One region of the Streptomyces sp. NPDC056452 genome, then DNA from elsewhere that is predicted to be linked to it. Evidence: predicted binding sites of a transcription regulator. Region 1 holds the regulator's gene; the other holds the start of a gene.
The links. The regulator HrcA, encoded in region 1, represses chaperone genes, less so after heat shock. The targets are predictions, from matches to a motif close to TTNGCACTCNGNNNNNCNGAGTGCNAA.
Positions count from the first base shown of each region.

Region 2: the regulator HrcA is predicted to act here: its motif matches at 9,251-9,277, upstream of groES (co-chaperone GroES).

Region 1 covers NZ_JBHTRI010000001.1:406,717-421,764, reverse strand. The annotation lists gene ACFQ6X_RS01940 (SpoIIE family protein phosphatase) at 1-222, shown strand, start outside; gene hemW (radical SAM family heme chaperone HemW) at 262-1,503, shown strand; gene ACFQ6X_RS01930 (hypothetical protein) at 1,519-4,431, opposite strand; gene ACFQ6X_RS01925 (DUF3097 domain-containing protein) at 4,579-5,397, opposite strand; gene ACFQ6X_RS01920 (MBL fold metallo-hydrolase) at 5,423-6,145, opposite strand; gene hrcA (heat-inducible transcriptional repressor HrcA) at 6,311-7,327, shown strand; gene dnaJ (molecular chaperone DnaJ) at 7,328-8,464, shown strand; gene ACFQ6X_RS01905 (nitronate monooxygenase) at 8,596-9,669, shown strand; gene ACFQ6X_RS01900 (16S rRNA (uracil(1498)-N(3))-methyltransferase) at 9,666-10,412, shown strand; gene ACFQ6X_RS01895 (histidine triad nucleotide-binding protein) at 10,494-10,853, shown strand; gene ACFQ6X_RS01890 (ribonuclease Z) at 10,924-11,832, shown strand; gene ACFQ6X_RS01885 (adenosine deaminase) at 11,843-12,835, shown strand; gene ACFQ6X_RS01880 (MFS transporter) at 12,799-14,157, opposite strand; gene ACFQ6X_RS01875 (carbohydrate kinase family protein) at 14,515-15,048, shown strand, end outside.
Region 2 covers NZ_JBHTRI010000013.1:123,062-138,109, reverse strand. The annotation lists gene ACFQ6X_RS15805 (GuaB3 family IMP dehydrogenase-related protein) at 1-416, opposite strand, end outside; gene guaB (IMP dehydrogenase) at 521-2,026, opposite strand; gene ACFQ6X_RS15795 (sigma-70 family RNA polymerase sigma factor) at 2,166-2,741, opposite strand; gene ACFQ6X_RS15790 (response regulator transcription factor) at 3,020-3,631, opposite strand; gene ACFQ6X_RS15785 (WhiB family transcriptional regulator) at 4,055-4,384, shown strand; gene ACFQ6X_RS15780 (LysR family transcriptional regulator) at 4,497-5,387, opposite strand; gene ACFQ6X_RS15775 (MOSC domain-containing protein) at 5,468-6,136, shown strand; gene ACFQ6X_RS15770 (SDR family NAD(P)-dependent oxidoreductase) at 6,191-6,964, shown strand; gene groL (chaperonin GroEL) at 7,067-8,689, opposite strand; gene groES (co-chaperone GroES) at 8,788-9,096, opposite strand; gene ACFQ6X_RS15755 (polysaccharide deacetylase family protein) at 9,473-10,411, opposite strand; gene ACFQ6X_RS15750 (methyltransferase domain-containing protein) at 10,610-11,773, shown strand; gene ACFQ6X_RS15745 (hypothetical protein) at 11,774-12,436, opposite strand; gene ACFQ6X_RS15740 (protein kinase) at 12,617-14,464, shown strand; gene ACFQ6X_RS15735 (DUF1876 domain-containing protein) at 14,489-14,761, opposite strand; gene ACFQ6X_RS15730 (VOC family protein) at 14,850-15,048, opposite strand, start outside.

The DNA.
Region 1 (15,048 bases):
CTGGAACCGGGTGACAGCCTCCTCTGCGTCACCGACGGGGTGACCGAGAGGCGTTCCGGGCGGCTGATGTTCGACGACGGCGACGGGCTCGCCCACGCCCTGGCCGACTGCGCCGGACTGTCGGCCGACGGGATCGCCGACCGGATAAAGCACGCCGTCCACGCCTTCGCCGAGCGTCCGCCCGACGACGACCTGGCCCTGCTCGTCCTCCAGGTCGGCTGAGAAGGAGCGTGGACGGGGAAGGTCCGGCGGCGAGCGACAATGGACGGTATGCCTTCCGTACTGCCCGATGGTGAGCCCGTGCCCGACGACGGAGCCCTGCCCCGTCATGCCCTGGAAGGCGCCGCCGACCGGCCGCTCGGCTTCTACCTGCATGTGCCCTACTGCGCCACCCGCTGCGGCTACTGCGACTTCAACACCTACACCGCGACCGAGCTGCGCGGCTCCGGAGGGGCACTGGCCTCCCGGGACAACTACGCGGCGCACCTGATCGAGGAGGTGCGCCAGGCCCGCAAGGTGCTCGGCGACGACCCCCGCCCGGTCCGTACGGTCTTCGTCGGCGGTGGTACGCCCACCCTGCTGCCCGCCGCGGACCTCGTCCGGATGCTGGGGGCGATCCGTGAGGAGTTCGGGCTCGCGGACGACGCCGAGATCACCACGGAGGCCAATCCGGAGTCCGTCGATCCGGCGTATCTGACGGCGCTCCGGGAAGGCGGCTTCAACCGCGTCTCCTTCGGGATGCAGAGCGCCCGGCAGCACGTCCTGAAGATCCTGGACCGCACCCACACGCCCGGCAGGCCCGAGGCCTGTGTCGCCGAGGCGCGCGAGGCCGGCTTCGAGCACGTGAACCTCGACCTCATCTACGGCACCCCGGGGGAGTCCGACGACGACTGGCGGGCGTCCCTCGACGCGGCGATCGGCGCGGGCCCCGACCATGTGTCGGCCTATGCGCTGATCGTCGAGGAGGGCACCCAGCTGGCCCGCCGGATCAAGCGCGGCGAGATCCCGATGACCGACGACGACGCCCACGCCGACCGCTACCTGATCGCCGACGAGGCGATGGCCGCGGCGGGCTTCTCCTGGTACGAGGTGTCGAACTGGTCCAGGACGCCCGAGGGCCGCTGCCTGCACAACGAGCTGTACTGGCGCGGCGCCGACTGGTGGGGCGCCGGACCCGGAGCGCACAGCCATGTGGGCGGGGTGCGCTGGTGGAACGTCAAGCATCCCGGGGCGTACGCGCAGGCCCTGGCCGAGGGCCGCTCGCCCGGTGCCGGGCGCGAGGTCCTGGCCGACGAGGACCGGCGGGTCGAGCGCATCCTGCTCGAGCTGAGGCTCGTCGAGGGATGCCCGCTGTCCCTGCTGGCGCCCGCCGGGCTCGCCGCGGCCGGCCGGGCCGTCACGGACGGGCTGCTGGAGCCCGCCCCGTACCGGGAGGGCCGGGCGGTCCTCACGCTGCGGGGGCGCCTGCTGGCGGACGCCGTGGTGCGGGACCTGGTGGACTGAGCCCCGCGCCCCCGGTCACCTCACCCGGCAGTCCTTGCGGGTGAGGACCACCGGGTCACCGGCTGCCCGGCCGCACACGATGCGGATCTCGGCATCCGGCCCCGGACGCGTGACCTTCACGATGTTCAGGCCGTGCACCTTCTGGGCGGCGTACGGAATCGTCCCGCGGAAGGTGACGGTCCCGGTCGGCATGTCGTGGAGGGCGACCGAGTAGAGCGTCGCCCACGTCTCCGCCGCGCTCCGCGGACTGTCGCTGCGGGCCGCGGCGGCGTAGAGGGCCGCTGTCGCCTGGTAGGAGATGACGGTCTGGCCGCTGGCGTACAGCTTGTCCTCGTACGGCGGGCGTCCCTTCGGCAGCGGTCCCAGCCGCTTCCCCTCGGGGAGCAGCGATTCGAGGGACCTGCGGGAGTCCTCGTAGAACGTCCGGCCGCCGCCCCGGCTCATGGGTGCCAGCGAGCCGTAGTAGAGCGTCACCTTCTCCGCGAGCTTCGTCGCGTCGTCGAAGCGCGCCTTGGTCAGGTCGTCCCCGGTGAAGACCGTGATGGCCTTCTCCGAGCAGCCGCTGGTCTGCCCGAGGCCGGACATCAGGGTGTTGACGTCCTCGACCCGGCCGGCGAAGTACAGGGCGTCGGGGACCCGGTCCCCGCCGCAGATGCGCTGCAGGGGGCCGTCGAGGTTCGCGGAGCCGCCGTCCTTGGAGAGGGAGTACTGGGTGCCGTCGTCGTCGCTGTCCGCCGGGAGCGTGAAGCCGGACGCCTCCAGCATCTCCTTGCCCACCCTGCGCTGCTCGGTCGTGTAGCGGTCCTTGTCCTCGTTGCCCACCCTTCGGGACAGGACGACGGCCTGCGGATCCCGCAGCTTGTCCGCCAGCTGGCCGGCGAGCAGGCCGAGCGCGTCCGCCTGCTCCTCGTCGGTCGCGGCGAGGCCGAAGTAGTTCGGGTACTCGCGGGCCAGATCACTGTCGGAGTTGGTGGTGTTCACCACAGGCAGGCCGGCGCGCTGCAGCAGCCCGGTGGCCGCCGCGCTCTCGGTGGTGTTGCGGCCCAGGCCGACCACGCCGACGACGGAACGGTCCCGCCGGGCGACCTCGACGATCTTCCGGGCGGCGGTCGTCTGCCGCAGCATGTCCTGGCCGCCGTTGGCCGTCAGGACCCGGAGCTTGACGGAACGGTCGGCCGTTTCGTTGACGAACCGCTGGTGGAGAAAGACCCCGGTCAGCTCCTCCAGGCCCTTGCGGGTGTCCTCCTTGTTCCTGTCCGTGCCGGTGAGAGGGCCCGCGTAGACGATGGTGACGTGCGGCTCGCCGGGCTTTATGTCGGCGTTCTGGTCCCGTATCGCCCGCTCGATCCGCTCGAAGGTGACGCCCTCGCCCACACCGCTCAGCTCCAGGCCGTTGCCCTCGGCGAAGAGCACCTCGGGAGCTGTCGCCACCCCGATGCACTCCTTGGCGCCCTCGGGACCCGGCAGTCTGACCGCGTCCGTGTTGCGGCCGACGAGCGGGCCGTAGCAGTACGTCTCCTTCCAGTGCTCGCTCCACAGGAAGGCCCCCAGCAGCGCGCCGACCAGGACGAGGGCGACGGTCGTCCGCGACATCACCCACCACGCCCAGGTCCGGCGCACGCGCTCGGTGACCAGCTGGGCGTGGGCGTGCTCGTGGGTCAGCTGGCCGGTGGACAGGGGCAGCCGCAGCACCCAGGCCAGTGTCACGGCCGCCGCGGGAGCCTGGCCCACGCTCAGGTCGTCGACCCAGCTCTCGTACCGTGCGCGGGCCCCCGACCTGGCGGCGCCGCTGTTCGCGGCGGGCTCGTGGGGCAGCGGCGGGGTGTGCCGCATGATCTGCGCGGCCGGCAGGGAGGCCAGGAGCAGCAGAGGGTCCACCTCGCTGCGCCGGGAGCGGACGTTGTTGATCGCGTTGATCAGCAGGACGCCGCCGTTGTCATGGGTGGCCGTCGGAAGGAACACCACCGGCGGGACGGTGCGCTTGCCTCGCCGCCAGTCCGGGGCGTGTGGCCGGTAGCTGTCGAGCAGGTCCTCCAGCAGTGCCTGGACCCGCAGCTCCAGATGGAACTGGCGCGCGTGCTCGACACCCGCCCCCGCGTCGGCCACCCGCTCGGCGACAGCGGCGGCCCTGGCCCGGATCACCCGCCACGATCGGCTCGGCGAGAACCACGACCAGCCGTCGGACGGATACGCGGTGCTGGACGCGGCCAGCGAGGAGGTGGTCGCCAGCCACCGGCTGGCCCGGCGCAGCCACAGCAGCGGTGGCGCCGCCGTGGTCACCAGCCGCACGACCGCCAGGCCGAGCAGGGCGGCGGCGGCGACCAGGGCGGTCAGCAGCCAGCCGATCTCGCCGAGCAGCACACTCAGTACGGCGATGAAGACGGCGCCGAGGAAGGTCTCCGGGCGGATCGACGCGCGCAGCGAGTCCCACCAGTTGTTCCGCCCCGACCGGCTCGCCCGCCAGCGCAGGCTGCCCAGCTGCTCCAGGATCCGTTCGTCGCGGTCACTGCGGGCGGGGACCCGTTCGGGCTGCCGTTCGAGGACCGTCGCGGTGGCCTGCTCGATGGCGTCCAGGAGACGGGAGCGGGGAAAGGCGAAGGGCTTGTACTGCGAGGTGCCCCGGGTCTCCCAGGGCCGCTCGGTCAGCGCGTGCACCATGGACAGCGCCGCCTCGTACGGGGTGGCGCCGTGGCCGTCCAGCAGCTTCACGGGGACGCGGCGCAGCTGGTTCGCCCGGTGGACCTGCCGGACGATCTGTTCGACCCTGCTGTCGATGTCGGGTCCCGCACCGGCGTCCTCGGCCTGCGCGACCACGAGGGGCATCACCGGGCGGTTGACCCGGTACTGGTCGATCAGCTGCTGCATCAGGTGGAAGACAGCGGAGGCCGCCTCGTTCTCCGCACTGTCCCGCCACACTTCGCGCGCCATCCGCCCCCGGCCTTCCCCTTTTGCCTGCTGGGCCCGGCCGGCATCACCGAACCGGCGGGCCCCTCACCTCTCAATAACCGATGGTGCGTGTGTGGCGCAGGCATTCATGGGGATCGGTACCGGATCCTCTTCAACGGCCCCGGGACATCAGGCAGGAAGGGTGACGAAGTCGATCAATTCCTCGACACGGCCCAGAAGTTGTGGTTCCAGGTCCTTGTAGGAGCGCACCTTGGAAAGAATGTGCTGCCAGGCGGCGCCCGTGTTCTCCGGCCACCCCAGCGAACGGCAGACGCCCGTCTTCCAGTCCTGGCCCCGCGGCACGACCGGCCACCCCGGGATCCCCACGGACGACGGCTTCACCGCCTCCCAGACATCGATGTACGGGTGCCCCACGACCAGCACGTTCCCGTCGGTGACCTCCGCGGCGATACGGGACTCCTTGGAGCCCGGCACCAGATGGTCGACCAGGACGCCGAGCCGGGCATCGGGGCCCGGGGCGAACCCGCGCACGATCGCGGGGAGGTCGTCGATGCCCTCCAGGTACTCCACGACCACGCCCTCGATGCGCAGGTCGTCCCCCCAGACCCGCTCGACCAGCTCGGCATCGTGCCGGCCCTCCACATAGATCCGGCCGGCCCGCGCCACCCGCGCCCGCGCCCCGGGGACCGCTACCGAGCCGGACGCCGTACGGGCCTGCCCGGCCGGCCCCGGGGCCGCCGGGCGTACGAGGGTGACGACCCGGCCCTCCAGCAGGAAGCCGCGCGGCCCCATCGGGAACACCCGGTGCTTGCCGAAGCGGTCCTCCAGAGTGACCGTCGGCCCCTGGGACGTCTTCTCGCACCGGATCACCGCACCGCAGAAACCGGTGGCCACCTCCTCCACGACCAGATCGGGCTCGGCGGGGACCTCGGGGACGGGAGCGGACCGCTTCCACGGCGGGGTCAGGTCCGGCTGGTAGCTGCGCATGGCACGACGATAGATCGCCGGCCCCTCAGGACACGCCGAACCGGGCGGCCAGACGATCGCGCTGCGCCCGTACGAACGCGGCGTCCACGACGGCCCCGTGCCCCGGTACGTACAGCGCCTCCTCGCCGCCCAGGGACAGCAGCCGGTCCAGCGCGGCAGGCCAGCGGGCCGGGACCGCGTCGGGGCCGGCCTGCGGTTCGCCGGACTCCTCGACCAGGTCGCCGCAGAGCACCACCACGGGAGATCCGGGCACCAGCACCGCGAGGTCGTGGCCGCTGTGGCCGGGCCCCACGTTGGCCAGCAGCACCTGGAGGCCGCCGCCCAGGTCGAGCGTCCGCTCACCGCTCACCTCGTGCCGGGGGGCCACCAGGACGTCCGTCGCCACGGTGGCGTCGTGCTCGGGCACCCCGTGACGCACCGCGTCCGCGCGAAGCTCCTCCGCGCAGCGCCCCAGCAAGTCCCTCGTGCCGACCGCCCCGTAGACCTCCGCCCCGGCGAAGGCCGCGGTGCCGAGCACATGGTCGAAGTGGGGGTGGCTCAGTGCGATATGCGTCACCCTCCGGCCGAGCACCCCCTCCGCCCGGGTCCGCAGCTCGGCGCCCTCCCGGAGCGTCGAGCCGGTGTCGTAGAGCAGCGCGCCCTCGGTCCCGGCCACCAGCGCGGCCGTCGCGTCCCAGACGGGAAGGCGGCGGCGCCCCGCAACGTTGCCCAACCGCTCCCAGCCGTACTCTTCCCAAGAGGCGTCCATGCAACGACGCTATCGGCAACGACCTGCACAGTCCCGCGGCGGCGTGGCCGGTCGCCCTTGCCCTCCGCCCACCCTGCCCCCGTACACTGACCGGGGGGATTGCTGGCACTCGAAAGCACAGAGTGCCAGGCAGACACCGAAGAACCACAGCTGGAGGTGTGCGCGATGCTCAGCGAACGCAGACTCGAAGTGCTGCGCGCCATCGTCCAGGACTATGTCGGCACCGAGGAGCCCGTCGGCTCCAAGGCGCTCACGGAGCGGCACAAGCTCGGGGTCTCCCCGGCAACCGTCCGCAACGACATGGCGGTGCTGGAGGACGAGGGCTTCATCGCCCAGCCGCACACGAGTGCGGGGCGTATCCCGACGGACAAGGGATACCGGCTCTTCGTCGACAAGCTCGCGGGCGTCAAGCCCCTGTCGTCGCCGGAGCGCCGGGCCATTCAGAACTTCCTCGCCGGCGCGGTCGACCTCGACGACGTCGTGGGCCGTACGGTGCGGCTGCTCGCGCAGCTGACCCGGCAGGTCGCCGTCGTGCAGTACCCCTCGCTGACCCGCTCGACGGTGCGGCACGTCGAACTGCTGTCGCTCGCCCCCGCCCGGCTGATGCTCGTACTGATCACGGACACCGGCCGGGTCGAACAGCGTATGATCGACTGTCCTGCTCCGTTCGGTGAGACCTCTCTCGCCGATCTGCGGGCCCGGCTCAACAGCCGGGTCGTCGGACGCCGCTTCGCGGACGTCCCGCAACTGGTGCAGGACCTGCCGGAGTCCTTCGAGAACGAGGACAGGGGGACCGTCTCGACGGTGCTCTCCGTTCTTCTCGAGACTCTGGTCGAAGAGACGGAGGAGCGGCTGATGATCGGCGGCACCTCCAACCTCACCCGCTTCGGGCACGACTTCCCCGTAATGATCCGGCCGGTGCTGGAGGCATTGGAGGAACAGGTCGTGCTGCTGAAGCTGCTCGGTGAGGCCAAGGACTCGGGCATGACCGTACGTATCGGGCACGAGAACGCCCACGAGGGCCTCAACTCCACGTCCGTCGTCGCGGTCGGCTACGGTTCGGGCGACGAGGCAGTCGCCAAACTCGGCGTGGTCGGACCGACCCGCATGGACTACCCCGGAACGATGGGAGCGGTACGCGCAGTGGCACGTTACGTCGGACAGATCCTGGCGGAGTCGTAAGTGGCCACGGACTACTACGCCGTACTCGGCGTGCGCCGCGACGCATCTCAGGACGAGATCAAGAAGGCATTCCGCAGGCTCGCCCGCGAGCTGCACCCGGATGTCAACCCGGATCCGAAGACCCAGGAGCGGTTCAAGGAGATCAACGCCGCTTACGAGGTGCTGTCGGACCCGCAGAAGAAGCAGGTCTACGACCTCGGCGGCGACCCGCTGTCCGCCTCCGGAGGCGGTGGCGCGGGCGGATTCGGACAGGGCGGCTTCGGCAACTTCTCCGACATCATGGACGCGTTCTTCGGCACGGCGTCGCAGCGCGGACCCCGTTCGCGCACCCGGCGCGGCCAGGACGCGATGATCCGGCTGGAGATCGACCTCTCCGAGGCGGCCTTCGGCACGACCAAGGACATCCAGGTCGACACGGCGGTCGTCTGTACGACCTGCAGTGGTGAGGGCGCAGCACCCGGCACCTCCGCCCAGACCTGTGACATGTGCCGCGGCCGTGGCGAGGTCTCCCAGGTCACCCGGTCCTTCCTCGGCCAGGTCATGACCTCGCGGCCCTGCCCCCAGTGCCAGGGCTTCGGCACGGTCGTGCCGACGCCGTGCCCCGAGTGCGCCGGTGACGGCCGCATCCGCTCGCGGCGCACCCTCACCGTGAAGATCCCGGCAGGTGTCGACAACGGCACTCGGATCCAGCTCGCGGGCGAGGGAGAGGTCGGCCCCGGCGGCGGTCCGGCCGGCGATCTGTACGTCGAGATCCACGAGCTGTCGCACGCGGTGTTCCAGCGGCGCGGCGACGACCTGCACTGCACGGTCACCATCCCGATGACGGCCGCGGCGCTCGGCACCCAGGTGCCGCTGGAGACACTGGACGGCCTGGAGGAGATCGACATCAGGCCGGGCACCCAGTCCGGCCAGTCGGTTCCGCTGCACGGGCGCGGCATCACGCATCTGCGCGGTGGCGGGCGCGGCGACCTGATCGTGCACGTCGAGGTCATGACCCCGACGAAGATGGACCCCGAGCAGGAGCGCCTCCTGCGGGAGCTGTCGAAGCTGCGCGGCGAGGAGCGGCCCACCGGCCAGTTCCAGCCAGGGCAGCAGGGGCTGTTCTCCCGGCTGAAGGACGCCTTCAACGGCCGCTGAGCCGGATTCCGAGCGTCACCCGCACCGCCCGCCGGTTCTCCGGCGGGCGGTGCGGCGTTCGGCGGCAGCCCGTACGCCCGGCTGGAAAAGGCTGATTCGGCACGCCGCACGGGACGTGGCACGATGCCGTCATGTCCTTGGCGCTGACCGATCTCTGCCGGTATCCGATCGTGCAGGCCCCGATGGCGGGCGGCGTCTCCTGTCCGCAGCTCGTCGGGGCCGTCGCCGAGGCCGGGGGGCTCGGCTTCCTCGCCGCCGGCTACAAGACGGCGGACGGGATGTACAACGAGATCAAACAGCTGCGGGGGCTGACCGGACAGCCGTTCGGCGTCAACCTCTTCATGCCGCAGGCGGCACTCGCCGACCCGAGCGCCGTCGAGGTGTACCGCCACCAGCTCGCGGGTGAGGCCGCCTGGTACGGGACTCCGCTCGGCGACCCGGACTCCAGCGGCGACGACGGCTACGAGGCCAAGGTCGCGATACTGCTGGAGGATCCGGTACCCGTCGTCTCCTTCACGTTCGGCTGCCCCGCCCGCGAAACCCTCGACGCGTTCGCCGGCGCAGGCACGTTCACCGTCGTGACGGTCACCTCCCCGCAGGAGGCGCGGAACGCGCAGTGGGCGGGTGCCGACGCCGTCTGCGTGCAGGGCGTCGAGGCGGGCGGCCACCAGTCCACGCACCATGACGACGCGCAGGCGGGTCTCACCGGCACCGGACTGCTCTCCCTGGTCGCCCAGGTCCGCGAGACCGTACAGCTGCCGATCGTCGCGGCCGGCGGGCTGATGCGCGGCTCCCAGATCGCGGCGGTGCTCGCCGCCGGCGCCGACGCGGCGCAGCTCGGCACGGCGTTCCTGGCCTGCCCCGAGTCGGGGGCGCACCTGCTGCACAAACAGGCCCTGACCAACCCGCTGTTCGTCACGACGGCTCTCACCCGGGCGTTCTCCGGCCGCCCCGCACGGGGGCTGGCCAACCGTTTCGTCCGGGAGCACGGCCCCTACGCCCCCGCCGCCTACCCGCAGGTGCACCACCTGACCAGCGGGCTGCGCAAGGCCGCCGCCAAGGCAGGCGACGCCCAGGGCATGGCCCTGTGGGCGGGCCAGGGCCACCGGATGGCACGCGAGCTGCCTGCCGGTGAACTCGTGGAACTGCTCGCCACCGAGACGGACGCCGCATGGGCGGCAGTGAGTGGGAGGGGTGCACAGTGACGGCACCGGTCTTCGTTGTCGAACACATGCCCAGCGGGCCGGAGTTCGTCCTGGAAGGGTCCGAGGGACGGCACGCCGTGTCCGTGAAGCGGTTGCACGCCGGGGAGGACGTCGTCCTGACCGACGGGCGCGGCCGCTGGGCGGAAGGCGTCGTGCGGGCGGCCGAGGGCAAGGACCGGCTCGTCGTCACGGACCTCGCCACGGTGCACGAGGAGCCCGCACCCGCGCCCCGCATCACCGTCGTCCAGGCACTCCCCAAGGGCGACCGCGGTGAGGTCGCCGTCGAGACGATGACGGAGACGGGAGTCGACGCGATCGTGCCGTGGCAGGCCTCGCGCTGCATCACGCAGTGGAAGGGCGAGCGCGGCCTCAAGTCCCTGGCCAAGTGGCGCAACACGGCCAGGGAGGCGGGGAAGCAGTCCCGTCGGGTGCTGTTCCCCGAGGTCGCCGAGGTGATGACGACCAAGCAGGTCGCCGCGCTGCTGGCCGGCGCGGACTTCGCGGGGGTCCTGCACGAGGACCGGGAGAGCGGCAGCGAGCCGCTCGCCACCGCGCAACTCCCCGCCGGCGGCTCGATCGTGCTCGTCGTGGGGCCGGAGGGCGGAGTCTCCCCCGAGGAGCTCGCCGCCTTCGCCGCCGCGGGAGCGCCGCCGTACCGGCTCGGGCCCAGCGTGCTGCGTACCTCGACCGCCGGGACGGCCGCTGCCGCCCTGCTGATGGGACGCACCGGGCGCTGGAGCTGAGCTCCGGCCGTCCGACAGGTCCGGACGGATAGCATGCCGGTGTACCGATCACGATCACCAAGCGACCGAGGAGGCCGGGCCATGGCGGGAGAGCCGCAGACCGACTGCCTGTTCTGCAAGATCGTTACGGGGGACATCCCGGCGACCATCATCCGTGAGAGCGACACGACCGTCGCCTTCCGTGACATAAACCCCCAGGCCCCCACGCACGTTCTGGTCATCCCCAAGGCGCACTACCCGGACGCCGCCGCGCTCGCCGCGGCCGAGCCGGGGATCGCCGCGGACGTGCTGCGCGAGGCCGGGCTGGTCGCCGCCGACGAGAAGATCGCCGAGACCGGCTACCGCATCGTGCTCAACACAGGTGCCGGTGCGGGACAGACCGTCTTCCACGCGCACGCCCACGTCCTGGGCGGACGCGGGATGCAGTGGCCCCCCGGCTAGGGTCCTTCGCGCGTGCAGGGCCCCGCGTGCCCGGCATGATCCGAACGAGAGGCCCTAGGAGCCGCACACCGTGTCCGTACGAGAGCTCGTGGTCCTCGGCACCGCAAGCCAGGTCCCGACGCGTCACCGCAACCACAACGGCTACCTGCTGCGCTGGGACGGCGAGGGCATCCTCTTCGATCCGGGCGAGGGCACCCAGCGCCAGATGCTGCGGGCCGGCGTCGCCGCGCACGACATCAACCGGATCTGCGTGACGCACTTCCACGGCGACCACTCGCTGGGCCTGGCCGGGGTGATCCAGCGGATCAACCTGGACCAGGTCCCGCACCCCGTCACTGCCCACTTCCCGGCGAGCGGACAGCACTTCTTCGACCGGCTGCGGTACGCGACCGCCTACCGCCAGTCCGTCGAACTCACCGAGGTACCGGTCGCCGCCGACGGGGTCCTCGCGACCACGGACGCGTACACGCTGGACAGCCACCGGCTCTCGCACCCGGTCGAGTCCTACGGCTACCGCCTGACCGAACCCGACGGGCGGCGCATGCTGCCCGGGAAGCTCGCCGAGCACGGCATCGGCGGGCCGGACGTCGGACGGATCCAGCGCGACGGCGTCCTGCGCGGCATCCCGCTCGACGAGGTCTCCGAGCAGCGGCGCGGCCAGCGGTTCGCGTTCATCATGGACACGCGGCTCTGCGACGGCGTGCACGCCCTCGCCGAGGGCTGCGACATGCTGGTCATCGAGTCGACCTTCCTCGACGAGGACAGCCGCCTCGCCGCCGACCACGGCCACCTCACCGCCGGACAGGCCGGCCGGGCTGCGCAGGAAGCAGGCGTACGGCACCTCGTGCTGACCCACTTCTCGCAGCGCTACAACGACTCCGAGGCCTTCGAGCACCAGGCCAGGGCAGCCGGCTTCGAAGGTGAACTGACCATCGCCCAGGACCTGATCAGGGTCCCCGTACCCACCCGCCACCAGTAACGAGAACACTGTGCACCTCCCCAAAGCCGAACTCCACCTCCACATCGAAGGGACCCTCGAACCCGAGCTGGCCTTCGCGCTCGCCGCACGCAACGGGGTGGACCTGCCCTTCGCGGACACCGAAGAGCTGCGCACCGCCTACCTCTTCGAGGACCTGCAGAGCTTCCTCGACCTCTACTACGCGCTCATGGCGGTGCTGCGCACCGAGGACGACTTCGCCGAACTGGCCGACGCCTACCTCGCCCGCGCCGCCGCCCAGGGTGTCCGCCACGCGGAGATCTTCTTCGACCCGCAGGCCCACACCGACCGCGGTGTCCCGATCGGCACCGTCATCGAAGGGCTCGGCAGGGCGCTGGAGCGCAGCGAGGAGACGCACGGCATCTCCACCCAGCTGATCATGTGCTTCCTGCGCGACCTGTCCGCGGAATCGGCGCTGGAGACCCTGGAGGCCGCCAAGCCGTACCTCCACCGCATCAGCGCCGTCGGACTCGACTCCGCGGAGGCCGGCCACCCGCCCGCGAAGTTCCGCGAGGTGTACGCGGCGGCCACGGCCCTCGGCCTGCGCAAGGTCGCCCACGCCGGCGAGGAAGGCCCGCCGGAGTACATCCGCGAGGCCCTGGACGTCCTGGGCGTCGAGCGCATCGACCACGGGCTGCGCTGCATGGAGGACCCGGAGCTGGTGGACCGGCTGGTCTCCGAGCGGATCCCGCTCACGCTCTGCCCGCTGTCCAACGTCAGGCTGCGCGCCGTCGACACCCTGGAGGACCACCCGCTGCCGGCCATGATGGCCGCCGGGCTGCTCTGCACGGTGAACTCCGACGACCCCGCCTACTTCGGCGGATACGTCGGAGACACCTTCCGCGCCGTCCACGAGGCGCTCGGCCTGGACCGCGAGCAGCTGCGCACGCTGGCCCGCAACTCCTTCGAGGCGGCCTTCCTCGACCACGACGAGGAGCGCAGGGCGCGCTACCTCTGCGAGGTCGAGGCGTACGCGTTCGACTGACCGGACCCGCCCGCGGGGCCGGCCGTCCGGAACGCGCTCCTGACCAGCCGCCTCCGGCGCAGGGCGGGAACGCTGATCTCCGTGACGGCCTGCTCCGGCGCGCCCAGCTTGGGCACCGCGCCGGACAGGCTGCCGGTCGTCGCGGCGAGGAGCGCGGCCGGGGCGCCGCCCCTGCGCCGTACCGAACCCGGTACCAGCGGGCGCCCGCCGGTGTGCAGCGCGACAGCGGTGACGGGGGCCGCGACCAGCAGCGTGGCCGCCCCCAGGATCAGGCCCATCACCGCGTAGCCGGCCTCCTCGGAGAGCACACTGCCGAGGACGGGCCCGCAGGCCACACCGACGGACGACGCCGAGCCCGCGAGGACCGCCCAGCGGCCGCGCACGTCGAGCGAGGCGGCCAGACCGATCAGATACGACAGGACCACCGGGTAGAAGGTGTTCCACATGATCTCGCCGGTGGCGAAGGACCCGAGGTCCTGGGCCGACGAGCTGAGCACGATGCTCGCAGCGATGATCATCGTCCCGAGGCCGATCGGCACGGCGCGGCCGAGCCGGGCCCCCAGCATCCCGGCGCCCATGACACCGAGCAGTCCGGCTCCCAGCGCGGCGGCGAACACCGCGCCGACGGTCACCTCGGAGAGCCCGACCTGGACGACACCGATCCGGCTGCTCACGCCCCACAGCGCGTTCTGCGCCATGGACCAGACGAGCATTCCGCCCGCGAGCACGAGACCCGAGCGCCGGTGCGGCAGCCGTCCGGAGGCCTGGGCGCCGCCGCCCGCGGGCACGGAGCCGCCCAGCCTGGAGGTGGCGGGCCAGACGAGGAGCGCGACCAGGGCGATCGAGGCGAAGGGGAGCCGGTGCCCGCCGCCGAGGTGAGGGATCGTCAGGTAGAGCGCACCGGCCGTCGCCGAGACACTGAGCAGCCCCAGGGACGAGGTCCGGTGCGGATCGCGCTGGGCGGCGATGCCGGACGCGGCGACCGCGGTCGCCGCGCCCGATCCGAAGCCGCCGACGACGACGCCCGCGACCACGAGCGGCACGGAGCCCGTCAGTGCCGCGCAGCCGTAGCCCAGCACGGCCAGCACGAGCCCGATGCGCGCCGGTCTCCGTGCCCCGTATCTGTCGACGCGACCCGCCAGGGTGAAACCGGCGGAGGCCGAGCTCAGCAGGAGGGCGCTGCCGACCAGTCCGGCCTGGGCGGAGCTCAGCCCCAGATAGGCGCTGAGGCGGCCGACGATGGTGGGGAGCAGATAGGCGGCGAGGTAACCGGCGGTGAACACGGCGACCAGGGGCCACGCGGCGCGAGGGCGCGAGGACATGGGCGTTCCTGAAGACATGCCAGAGGAGGCAGAAGAAGGCAGGGGAGGGCAATGCGAGGAGTGGCGCAGGGGAGGGCAAAGCGATAAAAAGCGGGAGATGCGACACTCGTCGTCAACTGTCGTGAACGGTGCTCGCGGGCCAATTTGTATCAAGCGCGCACAGCGGACGGAAAGTCGTCACGATGTGATCTGGGTCACTTTCGGGTTTATTCACTTCTTGACCGGGTAGCAGCGCATGTTTATGCAGGTCAGGGTCGGTATGTGCAAGACGGCGCGGACTCCCGGACTGCGGGAGCGGATCGGGCAAACTGGCCGGATCTCGCACTGTTCAGATCTGCCACGGCCGGGGAGCGCACGGTGAGCACAGGTAATCCAGGCATCGACCCGCTGCTCGGGCTGCGCGCCCCGCAGGACCCGCCCTGCGACGTCTTCCTGACGGGCACGGTCTTCCTGGACATCATCTTCACCGGCCTGGACAGCGCACCGGTGCGCGGTACCGAGTCCTGGGCCAGGGGGATGGGCTCCAGCCCCGGCGGTGTCGCCAACATGGCCACCGCGCTCGCCAGGCTCGGGCTGCGCACCTCACTGGCCGCCGCGTTCGGCGACGACCACTACGGGGAGTACTGCTGGGACGCCCTCGAACAGGGCGAACACATCGACCTGTCGATGTCGCGCACGGTTCCCGGCTGGCACTCACCGGTCACCGTCTCCATGGCGTACGAGGGCGAGCGCACGATGGTCTCCCACGGCCACGAGGCGCCGGCCCCCGACACCCCCGTACCCGGCCGGACGTTCCCGCACTGCCCGCCGCGCGCCCGCGCGGCCATCGCCTCGCTCACCCCCGGCCGCAGCGAGCCGTGGGTGGCCGGGGCGGCCCGTAACGGCGCTCTG
Region 2 (15,048 bases), on a different contig from region 1:
GAGAGCGCCGCAGCGGTGACGACACCGGAGTCGCGCACCTCCTTGATGCGCTGCCCGATCAGCTCCTCCTGGATGGGGGCGGAGTAGATCTCCTGGAGCCGCGGGGTGGCGGTCTCCACGGGCATCTCGGCGATCTCGTCGAGGAGCGGCTGCGGGTCGGCGTGCCGGGTCCACAGCCCCTCGAGGTTGAGGACGCCGAGGCCGCCCAGCTCACCGATGCGGATGGCGGTCTGCGGGGAGACCACCGAGTCCATGGGAGCGGCCAGGAAGGGCAGCTCGAAGCGGTAGGCGTCGATCTGCCAGGCGATCGAGACCTCCTTCGGGTCACGGGTACGACGGCTCGGTACGACAGCGATGTCGTCGAACGCGTATGCACGCCGGCCGCGCTTGCCGCGCCCGATCTCGATCTCAGTCACGATGGTGTGGCCTTTCCTCTACGTCTGCGCTGACCAGTATCCCCGACACACACATGAGGGGCGGTTCCGGGAACCCCGGACCGCCCCTCACCTGCGCTGATGCGTTACTTCCTGCTGTAGTTCGGCGCTTCGACCGTCATCTGGATGTCGTGCGGGTGGCTCTCCTTGAGACCCGCCGAGGTGATCCGTACGAAACGGCCGTTCGCCTGGAGCTCCGGGACCGTCCGGCCGCCGACGTAGAACATCGACTGGCGCAGACCACCGGTGAGCTGGTGGACGACCGCGGACAGCGGGCCGCGGTAGGGGACCTGGCCCTCGATGCCCTCGGGAACCAGCTTCTCGTCGGAGGCGACGCCCTCCTGGAAGTAGCGGTCCTTGGAGTACGAGCGCTGGTCGCCCCGCGTCTGCATCGCGGCGAGTGAACCCATGCCGCGGTACGACTTGAACTGCTTGCCGTTGATGAACATCAGCTCGCCCGGGGACTCCTCGCAGCCCGCGAGCAGCGAGCCCAGCATCACGGTGTCCGCGCCGGCGACCAGGGCCTTGGCGATGTCGCCGGAGTACTGCAGGCCGCCGTCGCCGATGACCGGGACGCCGGCCGCCTTGGCGGCGAGCGAGGCCTCGTAGATCGCGGTGACCTGCGGGACGCCGATACCGGCGACCACACGCGTGGTGCAGATCGAGCCGGGTCCGACGCCGACCTTGATGCCGTCGACTCCCGCGTCGATCAGTGCCTGGGCGCCGTCACGGGTGGCGATGTTGCCGCCGATGACGTCGACCCCGCTCGCGTTCGACTTGATCTTGGCGACCATGTCGCCGACGAGACGGGAGTGGCCGTGCGCGGTGTCCACGACGATGAAGTCGACACCGGCCTCGGCGAGCGCCTGCGCCCGCTCGAAGGCGTCGCCCGCGACACCGACGGCGGCGCCGACGAGCAGCCGGCCCCCCTTGTCCTTCGCGGCGTTCGGGTACTTCTCGGCCTTGACGAAGTCCTTGACGGTGATGAGGCCCTTGAGGACCCCGGCGTCGTCGACCAGCGGAAGCTTCTCGATCTTGTGGCGGCGGAGCAGCTCCATGGCGTCCACGCCGGAGATGCCCACCTTGCCCGTGACCAGCGGCATCGGCGTCATGACCTCGCGCACCTGGCGCGAGCGGTCCGGCTCGAAGGCCATGTCCCGGTTGGTGACGATGCCGAGCAGCCTGCCCGCCGCGTCGGTGACCGGCACGCCGCTGATGCGGAACTTGGCGCACAGGGCGTTGGCCTCGTGCAGTGTCGCGTCCGGGTGCACCGTGATCGGGTCGGTGACCATGCCGGACTCGGAGCGCTTCACCAGGTCGACCTGGTTGGCCTGGTCGGCGATGGAGAGATTGCGGTGCAGAACACCCGCGCCGCCCTGCCGGGCCATGGCGATCGCCATGCGTGCCTCGGTGACCTTGTCCATCGCTGCGGAGAGCAGCGGGATGTTCACCCGCACGTTCTTCGAGATGTGCGAGGAGGTATCGATCTGATCGGGCGCCATGTCGGACGCGCCGGGCAGCAGCAGCACGTCGTCGTATGTCAGCCCGAGCGTCGCGAATTTCTCGGGCACTCCGTCGACGTTTGCAGTCATGACACCTTCCCCAAATGGCCTTGATCGGTGCGGATGTCCATGCTAACGGGCTCGCGGGGTGTCTCATTCCACGATCAAGATCACCTGGCGGTTTCGTGGCTTCGTACAGAACGGCAGGTGCCGTCCCGTCCCGCCTCGACTACTGCCCCGCGAGTGCCCTCAGCCTGCTCAGCGCACGGTGCTGGGCGACCCGCACCGCACCCGGGGACATCCCCAGCATCTGTCCGGTCTCCTCCGCGGTCAGTCCGACCGCGACCCGCAGGACCAGCAGCTCGCGCTGGTTCTCCGGGAGGTTGGCGAGAAGCTTCTTCGCCCAGGCGGCATCGCTGCTGAGCAGCGCACGCTCCTCCGGGCCGAGCGAGTCGTCGGGCCGCTCCGGCATCTCGTCGGAGGGCACGGCCGTCGATCCGGGGTGCCGCATCGCGGCACGCTGGAGGTCGGCGACCTTGTGGCCCGCGATGGCGAAGACGAAGGCTTCGAAGGGTCTGCCGGTGTCCTTGTACCGCGGCAGCGCCATCAGCACTGCGACACACACCTCCTGCGCCAGGTCCTCCACGAAGTGGCGAGCATCACCGGGCAGCCGGTTCAGCCGGGACCTGCAGTACCGCAGGGCGAGGGGGTGGACATGGGCCAGCAGATCGTGAGTGGCCTGTGCGTCGCCGTCGACGGCACGGTGCACCAGAGCACCGATCACCGTCGTCTCGTCGTCGCGCATCGGACCATGGTGCCCTGACGCCTTCCGATCCGCGGCATCGCGTCCTGAGTTGTGCACCGAAGCGTTATGAGCGGGTGCGCCGGATGTCATGTCCTGCGCCCTCCCCTTCCGCTCGACCGAATCGTTCCCGAGGAACTCCACATCTCAAGGATGCGTCATCGGCCGGGAAGCGTCACGCACCGCTGGTGGGGAGGGCCCGGCCGCAGGTCCGCCGCCACCGTCGTCCCGTCCGCGGGTGGGCGGACGGGATCGTCACGGCTACCGGCCGCGCCGCGGCATCAGCGGACCAGACCCCAGCGGAAGCCGAGCGCCACGGCGTGGGCACGGTCCGAGGCGCCGAGCTTCTTGAACAGCCGCCTGGCGTGGGTCTTCACGGTGTCCTCGGAGAGGAACAGCTCACGGCCGATCTCCGCGTTGGAGCGGCCGTGGCTCATGCCTTCGAGCACCTGGATCTCCCGCGCGGTGAGCGTGGGCGCGGCGCCCATCTCGGCGGACCGCAGCCGGCGCGGGGCGAGCCGCCACGTCGGATCGGCCAGCGCCTGGGTCACCGTCGCCCGCAGCTCGGCGCGCGAGGCGTCCTTGTGCAGATAGCCGCGGGCCCCGGCGGCGACCGCGAGAGCCACCCCGTCCAGGTCCTCGGCGACGGTCAGCATGATGATCCTGGCCCCGGGGTCCGCCGAGAGCAGCCGCCGGACCGTCTCCACACCCCCCAGACCGGGCATGCGTACGTCCATCAGAATCAAATCCGAACGGTCGGCTCCCCAGCGGCGGAGGACTTCCTCGCCGTTGGCCGCCGTCGTCACACGCTCGACGCCGGGCACGGTCGCAACCGCGCGACGGAGCGCTTCTCGGGCAAGCGGGGAGTCGTCGCAGACGAGGACGGATGTCATGACCGTCCTCCGCAGCTGATGCGCGTCACCTTGAGCCTCCAGGCTGATACAAGTCGTCACCTGTGCGGTTGACCCCCTCGGACATCTGCCCGAGCTCGTTGTCCGTCAACCGCCTCTGCCTTCCCAACGATGGTCACTCGAAAGAGTTACGGGTCGAAGGAACCGGTTCGGCACTCTAAGTGAGGGGCCGCGCACGGAGGAGAACGGCGCGGGATCATTCACCCGTCAACCGATCCCTCACTCCTCAGCATGCCCCATTTAGCGGGTTTTCTTCCCTTTTGCTGGCGTCTGTGGCTAGATTCGCAATCAGTCATATTTACATCTACTAACACCGTAGATGTACGGTCGGGACTCCGGTCACCGACGATCCATGACGGTCGAGGATGCCGTTTCCGACTCAGCAAGGTTTCGAGGGGACACGCAATGGCAGATTTCTCCCGCCTTCCCGGACCCAACGCAGATCTGTGGGACTGGCAGTTGCTGGCCGCCTGCCGTGGGGTCGACAGCTCACTGTTCTTCCACCCCGAAGGAGAACGCGGGGCGGCACGGAGCGCCCGCGAGACCTCGGCGAAAGAGGTCTGCATGCGCTGCCCGGTCCGCGCCGAGTGCGCGGCGCACGCCCTGGCGGTACGGGAGCCCTACGGCGTATGGGGCGGCCTGACCGAGGACGAGCGCGAGGAGCTCATGGGCCGCGCCCGCAACCGTCTGATCTCGGCCCACTCGGTCGCCACCCAGGGCCCCGGACACACCTGACACCCTCTACGGACCGGTCGGCGCAGAAACGTTTCTTCTCATCTGGCGCACCCCGCCGGACGCGGCGCACTTCGGCAGGCGCCGACCCGCTCAGCACAGGGGCGAGCCCTTTTCAGCGCGCGGCCGCCAGGGACAGCTGATCCAGGGTGGCCGCCACCGCCGGGACCCGGGCCAGGTCGGGCAGGGTCAGCGCGACGATCTCCCGCTCCACGGCGGGCTCCACCATGACGGTGCGGGCCCCCTTGGGGCGTACCGACTCGATCGCGAGCTCCGGCAGGACCGCGACGCCCAGCCCCGCCCCGACCAGGCCGATCACCGCCGGGTAGTCGTCCGTCGCGAAATCGATCCGGGGGGTGAATCCGGACGCCTCGCAGACCTCCACCAGCTGCCGTCGGCAGCGCGGGCAGCCCGCGATCCACGGCTCGTCGGCCAGCTCGCCGATGCCCACCGATTCGGCCCCCGCCAGCCGGTGCCCCTCGGGCACCAGGCCGATCAGCCGGTCCGCGAGCAGCGGGCGGACCACCAGGTCGTCCCACTCACCGCCGGGCACCCCGTAGCGGAACGCCAGCGCGATGTCGCAGTCCCCGTCGCGCAGCATCTCCACCGACCTCGGCGGCTCCGCCTCGACGAGCGAGACGCGGGTGCCGGGGTGCGCGGCGCGCAGGGCCGCGAGGGCGCCCGGCACGAGCGTGGAGCTCCCGCTCGGGAACGAGACGAGCCGGACCCGGCCGGCCCGCAGGCCGGCGATCGCGGCCACCTCCTCCTCCGCCGCGGTCAGGCCCGCGAGGATGCCGGACGCGTGGCGCACCAGCGCCTCACCGGCCTGGGTGAGCCTCATCTCGCGCCCCGTACGGATCAGCAGCGGGGTGCCCGCCGAGGACTCCAGGGCCTTCATCTGCTGGCTGACGGCGGGCTGGGTGCAGCCCAGGTCGCGCGCGGCGGCGGAGAACGAACCGGTGGTGGCCACGGCGCGCAGGACACGGAGATGACGGGCTTCGATCACCCCTCAACCATAAGCGAGTCTTGAGGGATCAGCCGATTTATCATGAACATCTTTGAGGGCCGAGTGGTTAGCGTGTACGCATGAAGCTGCTGACTGTGAATCTGGGACGCCCCAAGGCCTCCGAGCACACCCAGGGCCCCGACGGGCTCACGGGGATCGACAAGCGCCCGGCCGAAGGCCCCGTACAGGTCTGCGACCCCGGCCCCAGGGGCACCGGCGGAAGCGGTCTGGCCGGTGACACGGTCTGCGATCTGCGGTTCCACGGCGGCTCCGACCAGGCGGTGTACGCCTTCGCCCGCGAGGAGCTCGACACCTGGGAGAAGGAGCTGGGCCGCACCCTTCCCAACGGCACGTTCGGCGAGAACCTGACGACCCTCGGCCTGCCGGTGAGCACCGCCAGGATCGGGGAGCGCTGGCGGGTCGGCGGCGAGCTGCTGCTGGAGGTGACCTCGGGCCGCATTCCGTGCCGTACGTTCGCGGGTCACCTGGGCGAGAAGGGCTGGATCGGCCGGTTCACGCGTGAGGCGGCCACCGGCGCGTACCTGCGCGTGATCGAGCCGGGGACGATCCGTGCCGGGGACCCGGTCGCGATCGTGCACCGCCCGGACCACGAGGTCACCGCCGCCCTGCAGTTCCGTGCGGTCACGACCGAACGGGAGCTGCTGCCGCAGCTGTTGGCCGCCGGGGAGGCACTGCACCCGGAGGCGCTGCGCCAGGCGCGGGAGTACGTGGCGAAGCACGGGTCGTGACCATCCCCCGGGCGGATGAACGGCCCGCGGTCACCGGGCACTAACGTGCCGCGTATGACGACTGCACTGATTACGGGCGCGACGGCGGGGATCGGGGCCGCCTTCGCACGGCGGCTCGCGGGTGACGGGCACAATCTGGTGCTGGTGGCGCGTGACACCGAACGGCTGCGGGTCCAGGCCACGGAGCTGCACGACCGGCACGGCATCGAGGCCGAGGTCCTGAGGGCCGACCTGTCCACGGACTCGGGGATCGAGGCGGTCGAGGCGCGCCTGGGAGACCGTCAGAACTCCGTGGACCTGCTGGTCAACAACGCCGGGTTCGGCAACAAGGGCCGCTATCTGGACGTTCCCATGGCGGACGAGCTGACCATGCTGAAGGTGCACTGCGAGGCCGTGCTGCGGCTGACCTCGGCAGCGGCCGCCGGGATGCGGGAGCGCGGGCGCGGCGGGGTGGTCAACGTGGCCTCCGTGGCGGCCTTCCTGCCCCGTGGCACGTACGGGGCGTCGAAGGCATGGGTCGTGCAGTTCACCCAGGGCGCGGCCAAGGACCTCGCGGGGTCCGGGGTGCGGCTGATGGCCCTGTGCCCCGGCTTCGTACGGACGGAGTTCCACGAGCGGGCCGGCATGGGGACGGGCAACATCCCGGACTGGATGTGGCTCGACGCGGACAAGCTGGTCGCGGCGGCCCTGGCCGATCTGGCCCGGGGCAGGACGGTGTCGATTCCCGACCCGCGGTACAAGGCGCTGATGGGCCTGGTGAAGGTGGCGCCCCGGGGGCTGCTGGGCGGGGTGACGTCCCGCGCGGGCCGCACGTACGGCCCCAAGTAGCGGGCAGCCGGGAGAAGTTCCCGGGCCTGTCGACCGCACGACGACCGAGGCCCGGTGCCCCCGCGACGGGGGTACCGGGCCTCGGCGGCGTACTGGGTCGTACTAGTGGGAGTGTCCGTGGCCGTGACCGGCGTCGGACTCTTCCTCGGCCGGCTTCTCGACGACCAGGGTCTCGGTCGTGAGCAGCAGCGACGCGATGGACGCGGCGTTCTCCAGGGCGGAGCGGGTGACCTTGACCGGGTCGATGACGCCGGCCTTCACCAGGTCGCCGTACTCGCCGGTCGCGGCGTTGAAGCCCTGGCCCTTGTCGAGCTCGGCGACCTTCGCGGTGATGACGTAGCCCTCGAGGCCCGCGTTCTCCGCGATCCAGCGCAGCGGCTCGACGGCGGCGCGGCGCACGACCGCGACACCCGTGGCCTCGTCGCCGGTCTTGCCGAGGTTGCCCTCGAGGACCTTGACGGCGTGGACCAGAGCGGAGCCACCACCGGAGACGATGCCCTCCTCGACCGCGGCGCGGGTCGCGGAGATGGCGTCCTCCAGACGGTGCTTCTTCTCCTTGAGCTCCACCTCGGTGGCAGCACCGACACGGATCACGCACACGCCGCCGGCCAGCTTCGCGAGGCGCTCCTGGAGCTTCTCGCGGTCCCAGTCGGAGTCCGTGGACTCGATCTCGGCCTTGATCTGGTTGACGCGGCCCTTGACGTCGGCGGACTCGCCGCCGCCGTCGACGATGGTCGTGTCGTCCTTGGAGACGGTGACGCGGCGGGCGGTGCCCAGCACGTCCAGACCGGCCTGGTCGAGCTTGAGGCCGACCTCCTCGGCGATGACGGTCGCACCGGTGAGGGTGGCGATGTCGCCGAGCATGGCCTTGCGGCGGTCACCGAAGCCCGGGGCCTTCACCGCGACGGCGTTGAAGGTGCCACGGATCTTGTTGACGACGAGGGTGGAGAGCGCCTCGCCCTCGACGTCCTCGGCGATGATCAGCAGCGGCTTGGAGCCACCCGCCTGGATGACCTTCTCCAGCAGGGGGAGCAGGTCCTGGATGGAGCCGATCTTGCCCTGGTGGATCAGGATGTACGGGTCGTCGAGGACGGCCTCCATACGCTCCTGGTCGGTCACCATGTACGGGGACAGGTAGCCCTTGTCGAAGGCCATGCCCTCGGTGAACTCGAGGTCCAGACCGAAGGTGTTGGACTCCTCGACGGTGATGACACCGTCCTTGCCGACCTTGTCCATCGCGTCCGCGATGAGCTCGCCGACCTGTGCGTCCTGCGCGGAGAGCGCGGCGACGGCGGCGATGTCGGACTTGTCGTCGATCGGACGGGCGGTCGCGAGGAGCTCCTCGGACACGGCCTTGACCGCGGCGTCGATGCCCTTCTTCAGGGCTGCCGGGGACGCGCCCGCGGCGACGTTGCGCAGACCCTCGCGGACGAGTGCCTGGGCCAGAACGGTGGCGGTGGTGGTGCCGTCACCGGCCACGTCGTTGGTCTTGGTCGCCACCTCCTTCACCAGCTGGGCACCGAGGTTCTCGTACGGGTCGTCGAGCTCGACCTCGCGCGCGATGGTGACACCGTCGTTGGTGATGGTGGGAGCGCCGAACTTCTTGTCGATGACGACGTTGCGGCCCTTGGGGCCGATCGTCACCTTGACCGTGTCGGCAAGCTTGTTGACGCCGCGCTCAAGGGCGCGACGGGCGTCCTCGTCGAACTTCAGAATCTTCGCCATGGGCTGTACTTCCCTCTCGAACGAACTGCGCCCCTCGCCGCCCGGCTAGGTATTTCGCAGGGGGCCAGGGGCGCAGAACACAAGCAAACGTGGGTGAATTACTTCTCGATGATCGCGAGCACGTCGCGAGCCGAGAGGACGAGGTACTCCTCGCCGTTGTACTTCACCTCGGTGCCGCCGTACTTGCTGTACAGAACGACGTCGCCGGTCTTGACGTCGAGCGGAAGGCGCTCGCCGTTCTCGAAGCGGCCCGGGCCCACGGCCAGGACGACGCCCTCCTGGGGCTTCTCCTTGGCGGTGTCCGGAATGACCAGGCCAGAAGCCGTGGTCTGCTCGGCGTCGAGCGGCTGGACCACAATGCGGTCCTCGAGCGGCTTGATCGCAACCTTGGAGCTGGTGGTCGACACGATCCGGTCTCCCCCTTCGGAGATCTCACGGGGTTTAACAGTCTGTGGGTGGCGACCAGGTCGATCCGTCGTCGCGGGTGCCGGACCTGCCCTGTCGCGCAGTGGTGCTGGCACTCTCCAGTGGGGAGTGCCAGACCTGAGACTATGACCGCGATTAGCACTCGGTCAAGCGGAGTGCCAATTCACCACCCGCGCGTGGCGGGCCGACCGGGCCCCCGGACCGCACGGGGGCCGGTACCGACCGGGATTCCGTACGGGCACCGTACGGACAACGCGGGGGCGCGCCGCGGCGTTCCGTACCTCCCGGACGGCTTGCGCGGAGAGCGGCGGCGGCGCGCACGCGCCGCTCCGGAGGCACGCGCGGGACCGGAACCTCTCAGACGTAGTCCTCCAGCCTGGCCACGGCGTACCCCTTGTCGGTGATCGTCTTCATGACCTGGCGGACCATGTCCGCCATGGACCCCTTCCAGTCCGCGCGGCCGCGGAAGTGGGTGAGGATGATGTCGCCGGGGTGCAGGTCCCGGTCCCACTCCCGCCATTCCATGTGGTCGGGGAAGGCCTCCGCGTTCCACAGGGGCACGGCCCGGACTCCGCAGGACTTGGCGATGCGCAGGGTGTCGCGGTTGTAGTTGCCGTACGGCGGCCGGAAGAGGGTCGGCCGCTTCCCGAAGTACTTCTCGATCTTGTCCTGTTCGCCGCAGATCTCCCGTCGCTGGTCGGCCTTCGAGAGCCCCGGCAGATAGCGGTGGTTCAGCGTGTGGTTGCTGAGGGTGACGCCGCGCGCCTGCATCTCCTTGAAGTAGCCGTAGTTGTCGCTCACCACGTAGTCGCTGAGGAAGGCGCTGTACGGGATCTTCAGCTCCGTCATCATGCGCAGCAGTTCGGGGTCCTTCTCCGCACCGTCGTCCATCGTCAGGAAGACGATCCGTTCCTTGGTGGGAACGGTGGTGAAGACCGGCGGCAGCTCTTCCCCGCCCTCGACCTCGAAACCCTCACGGGTGGTGATGCGCGGCTTCACGGCGGGCGGCGCCGGGGCGGTCAGCGGGACCTTGGCCAGCCCCCACTTCTTCGCGGCGGCCGCGCGGGCGGCCTGCTCCCGCTTCAGCCGCTCGGCACGGGTGTCGGCCGCGGGCGCCGGCCCCGCCTGGGCGCCCGCGCCGGGCTGCCCCGCGACCGGTTTCCCCTGCGCGGCCCCGCCCCCGGACTCCGCCGCGCACCCGGAGGCGACCGCCGCGGCCAGCAGGGCGACCAGAGCGGCACAGACCGTTCTGTGACGCTTTGTGATGTGCTTTTCGTTTTGTCGTACTAGCTGCATGGCGCCGCATCCTGCCAGCCGGTCACGTGCCGCCTCCCGCGACACCTCCACCGGAGCCGCCGCGTCCCCCGGCTGGCTCACAATGGACTCGTGAACGCCGCCCTCTCCCCCGACGATCCCGCCGGTCCCGCCGGTCCCGCAGGCCCCACCGATCCCGCAGGTCCGGATCCCGCAGATCCGCTCGCTGCCTTCGCCGCTCTGCGCAGCCCCGAGGGCACGGCGCTCCTGGACGAACTGCGCGACTACGACCCCGCCGGGGAGCTGGCCACGGCCACCCGGCTGCGCCGCTCCCACCCGGCCGGTCTGGTGTCGGCCGCGCTGGGTCAGGCGCGGCTGCGGCAGCGGGCCGCGGCGAAGTTCGGTGCCGAGGACGCGTACCGGATGTTCTTCACCCCGAACGGAGTGGAACAGGCCACCCGGACCTCCGTCGCCACCTACCGCGCCACGCGGTTCGCCGGCCTCGGCGGCGTGCGGAGCGTCGCCGACCTGTGCTGCGGGATCGGGGGCGACGCGATCGCCCTCGCCCGGGCGGGCATCTCGGTCCTGGCCGTGGACCGCGACCCGCTGACCGCCGAGGTCGCCCGCGCCAACGCCGAGGCGCTCGGCCTCGACGGCCTCATCGAGGTGCGGTGCGCCGACGTCACGGAGATCGACACCTCTCCGTACGACGCGGTCTTCGTCGACCCGGCCCGGCGCGGCGGACGCGGCAGGATCTTCGACCCCGAGGCCTACTCACCGCCGCTCTCCTGGGCGACCGCGGCAGCGCTGAAGGCCCCGCGCGCCGCGCTGAAGATCGCCCCCGGTGTCCCGCACGAGGCGATCGGACCGCAGGCGGAAGCCGAGTGGATCTCGGACGGCGGCGATGTGAAGGAGGCCGTGCTGTGGTTCGGCGAGGGCTTCACCCCGGGTGCCTTCCGGGCCACCCTGCTGCCCTCCCGCGCGACCCTGGTGGCCGCCGCCCCGCTCCCCGCACCGCCCGTCGGCCCCGTCGGCCGCTTTCTGTACGAGCCCGACGGCGCCGTCATCCGCGCCCATCTGGTCGCCGACATCGTGGAGCGGTGCGGTGGCAGGCTGGTCGACGAGACCATCGCGTACGTCACGAGCGATCAGCCGTACGACTCCGACTACACGGCCGCGTACGAGATCACCGACCGGCTGCCCTTCAACATGAAGAAGCTGAAGGCGCTGCTGCGGGAGCGAAAGGTCGGCGTCCTGACCGTCAAGAAGCGCGGATCGGCGGTCGAACCCGAGGAGCTGCGCCGGAAGATGAAGCTCCAGGGGCCGCATTCGGCCACTGTGTTCCTCACCCGGGTGGCCGGCGCCCCGACGATGCTGATCGGGCACCCGGTGAAGCAGCCCTGATCAGTGGCGGGCGCCGCCGTCCACCCGGACCAGCCGCGCGGCCGGCGCCCCGATCAGCACCCGCACCACCCAACGGCGGTGGGCGAACGCCTTGACGAGGCCGATCAGCCCGGTCAGCCAGGCGACGAGCCCGAGCCCCATCAGGAACGCCACCATGCCGTACGTCTCCTGGCCCGCCCTGGCCGTGGCCGGGACGATCACGCAGGTGTACAGGCCGACCGCGCACAGCAGGTACGACGTCAGCATCCAGACGAGTCCGGCCGCCGGCCTGCGCAGCGGCACGTCCCCCACCGGGTCCCGGTCGAGCCCGCCCCATTCCGCCAGGAGCCGGCGCACCCGACGGTCCCTGCGCACACCGAGAACGACGAAGACGGCCGAGGGGACCAGCAGGCAGGCGCCGACGACGATGCAGACGAGGCCCATGAACGCGCTGATGACGTCGTAGGACTCCTCGAAGGTGAGCATCGCGGTGCCGACGAACGACCAGCCGAGCGCGGCAAGTCCCGCCCACAGCAACAGCATTCCGAGCCGGCCGGGCCCGATGTGCATCCTGACGAGCTCGCCGAGGACCAGCGCCCTGTCCCGCAGCAGGGCGTCACGGTCGGGCCAGGAACGCATCTCCACGGGCGGCGGAGGAGGCGGCAGCGGGGAACGGGGTGGCATGAACAAGACACTACCCAGCCGGTGAACGGGCCCGTGACCCGCTCCGCACCGACTCCCGCGGCGGGAAACGGAATCGCGACGGCCGACGCGCAACCGGCCGGACCCGCCCGGCCGTCCCAGGTTCCGGATACAGTACGGCTCGTTTCGAGTCCAACCAGGCCGGCCGGGGGCAGCAGCACGATGAGTCATCAACACCAGGAAAGCGACGGGGTCTTCCAGCCGCTGGACGACAGCGATCCGCGGACCGTGGCCGGCTACCGGCTCACCGCGAAGCTCGGTTCCGGCGGGATGGGCAAGGTCTACCTTTCGTACACGCCGGGCGGACGGCCCGTCGCGATCAAGGTGATCCGGCCGGACTTCAGCGAGGACGCGGAGTTCCGCCGGCGGTTCCAGCAGGAGGTTCAGGCCGCCCAGCGCGTGCAGGGCCTGTACACCGCGCCGGTCATCGACAGTGACACCGACGGCGGACAGCCCTGGCTCGCCACCGCGTACGTGCCCGGCCCGTCCCTCGCGGCGGCCGTCGGCGAGCACGGGCCGCTGCCCGTGCCTGCCGTGCTGCTGCTGGTCGCCGGGATCGCCGAGGCGCTCCACGTCATCCACGGGGCGGGCATCGTCCACCGGGACCTGAAGCCGTCCAATGTGCTCCTCGCCGCGGACGGGCCCCGCGTCATCGACTTCGGCATCGCCCGCGCCGCCGACGCCACCTCGCTGACGGGCAGCGGTGTCACGATCGGGACCCCGGCCTTCATGTCGCCCGAGCAGGCCTCGGGCCGGCAGGTGACCGCGGCGACCGACCTCTTCGCGCTCGGGCTGGTCGCGGCCTACGCGGCCACGGGCTCCCCCGCCTTCGGTGAGGGCGCCTCGCACGGTGTGCTGTACCGGATCGTGCACGAGGAGCCGGAACTGACCTCGGTCCCCGAGCAGTTGAAGGAGCTCGTCACCCGGTGTCTGGCCAAGGCGCCGGAGGACAGGCCGTCGGTCACCGAGGTGATCGAGATGTGCCGTACCGCCAACAGTGAGACGCAGTTGCGCCGTCCGGAGGACTGGCTGCCGCGCGCGGTCGCCGCCGACATCAGCGGCCGGACCGCCGCACCCGCCCCCGACCGGACCCCGCCGCCCCCGACCGTGGCGCCCACCGCCCCGGCAACGGCTCCCGCGCCGCACCCGCCGACCGCCCAGGTGACGCCGCAGCTCCCGACCGTCACGGCGGCCCCGGCGCCCGGCGCGTACGGCTACCCGACGCCCCCGCCGACCGCGGGGCACCAGCAGCAGCCGGTACCGGGATACGGCTACCCCGTCCCCACCCAGCAGCAGCACGCGCAGCAGCCCGGCGGCTACGGCTACCCGACCGGGCCCCACACGTATCCGACGGCGCAGGTGCCGCCCGCCGGACCCGTCCGTCCCAAGAAGCGCACCGGAAAGCTCGTCGCGATCGGGCTGGCCGTCGCGCTGCTCGTCGGCCTCGGCGGTGGCCTCGCCGCCTACAACCTGCTCGACGGCAACGGCAGCGAGGACAAGGGGAAGCAGACCCAGGCGGACGGCAAGGAGAAGGCCCCCGCGGCGAACACCTCGTCGGGCGCCCCGTCCGAGGGCTCCGGGGAACCGTCGGACGACGGCGGGGACGACTCCGCGCCGCTGCCCGACCCCGAGCCGGTCGTCTACAAGGGCATCGACCTCACCGGCGGCTACCACCTCAACTTCGCCGATGCCACGGACAGTCCGCTCGACGGGTCCGACGGCGACTTCGCCTACAGCTCCATCAGCAGCGTGGTCCGCACCAGCGATTCCATGATCCTCTTGAACCCCGGCCAGCAGGGCAGCCTCGACACCTGCCGGTCGGAGACCCGTTACTCCACCGATCTCGACGTGGCCCGGCTCGTGAGGGGCACCCAGATCTGTGTCCGCACCGATACCGGCCACCTCGGACTCGTCGTCGTCCGCGCCCTCCCCTCGGAGACGGCGGCCAGCAACTACATGACGCTGGACGTCACGGTGTGGCGCAACGCCCTGAAGGTAGACGAGTCCTGACCCGGCCCGGAGCCGGTGAGGGGATCAGGTCAGCGGGTACGACGTCCTGCCGGACGCCTCGTCGATCTCGTCGTGTGCCTTGGTGAGCAGCTTCATCGCCAGTTCGTTGAGCGCACGGGCACCCGCGATCTCCTCGCCGACTCTCGGCTGCTCCGCGTCGGAGGGGTGGCGGCTGGCGTAGCCGTGGGCCCGCACCTCGGTGCCGTCGCTGAGACGTACGAGAGCGGCGGCGCGGGTGCGGTGGGTGTCCTCTTCGAATTCCAGCTCGATATGCCACCCGACAGTGGTCTCCATCATGGCGGGTCACCTCCCGAAGTCCCTGCTTCCAGGGTGCGCCCGTTTCCCCGGCCGCGCACGGCGTGCGGCACGTCCGGCCGGAGGGGGCTCAGGCGTCCCGCAGCGCCTGGACATCCAGCTTGCGCATGCCGAGCATCGCCTTCATCACCCGCTCCGCCCGGTCCTTGTCGGGGTCGGCGAGCAACTCCGGCAGGGCGCGCGGGACGATCTGCCAGGACAGCCCGTACTTGTCCTTGAGCCACCCGCACACGCTCTCCTCGCCGCCCTCGGTGAGCCTGTCCCAGAAC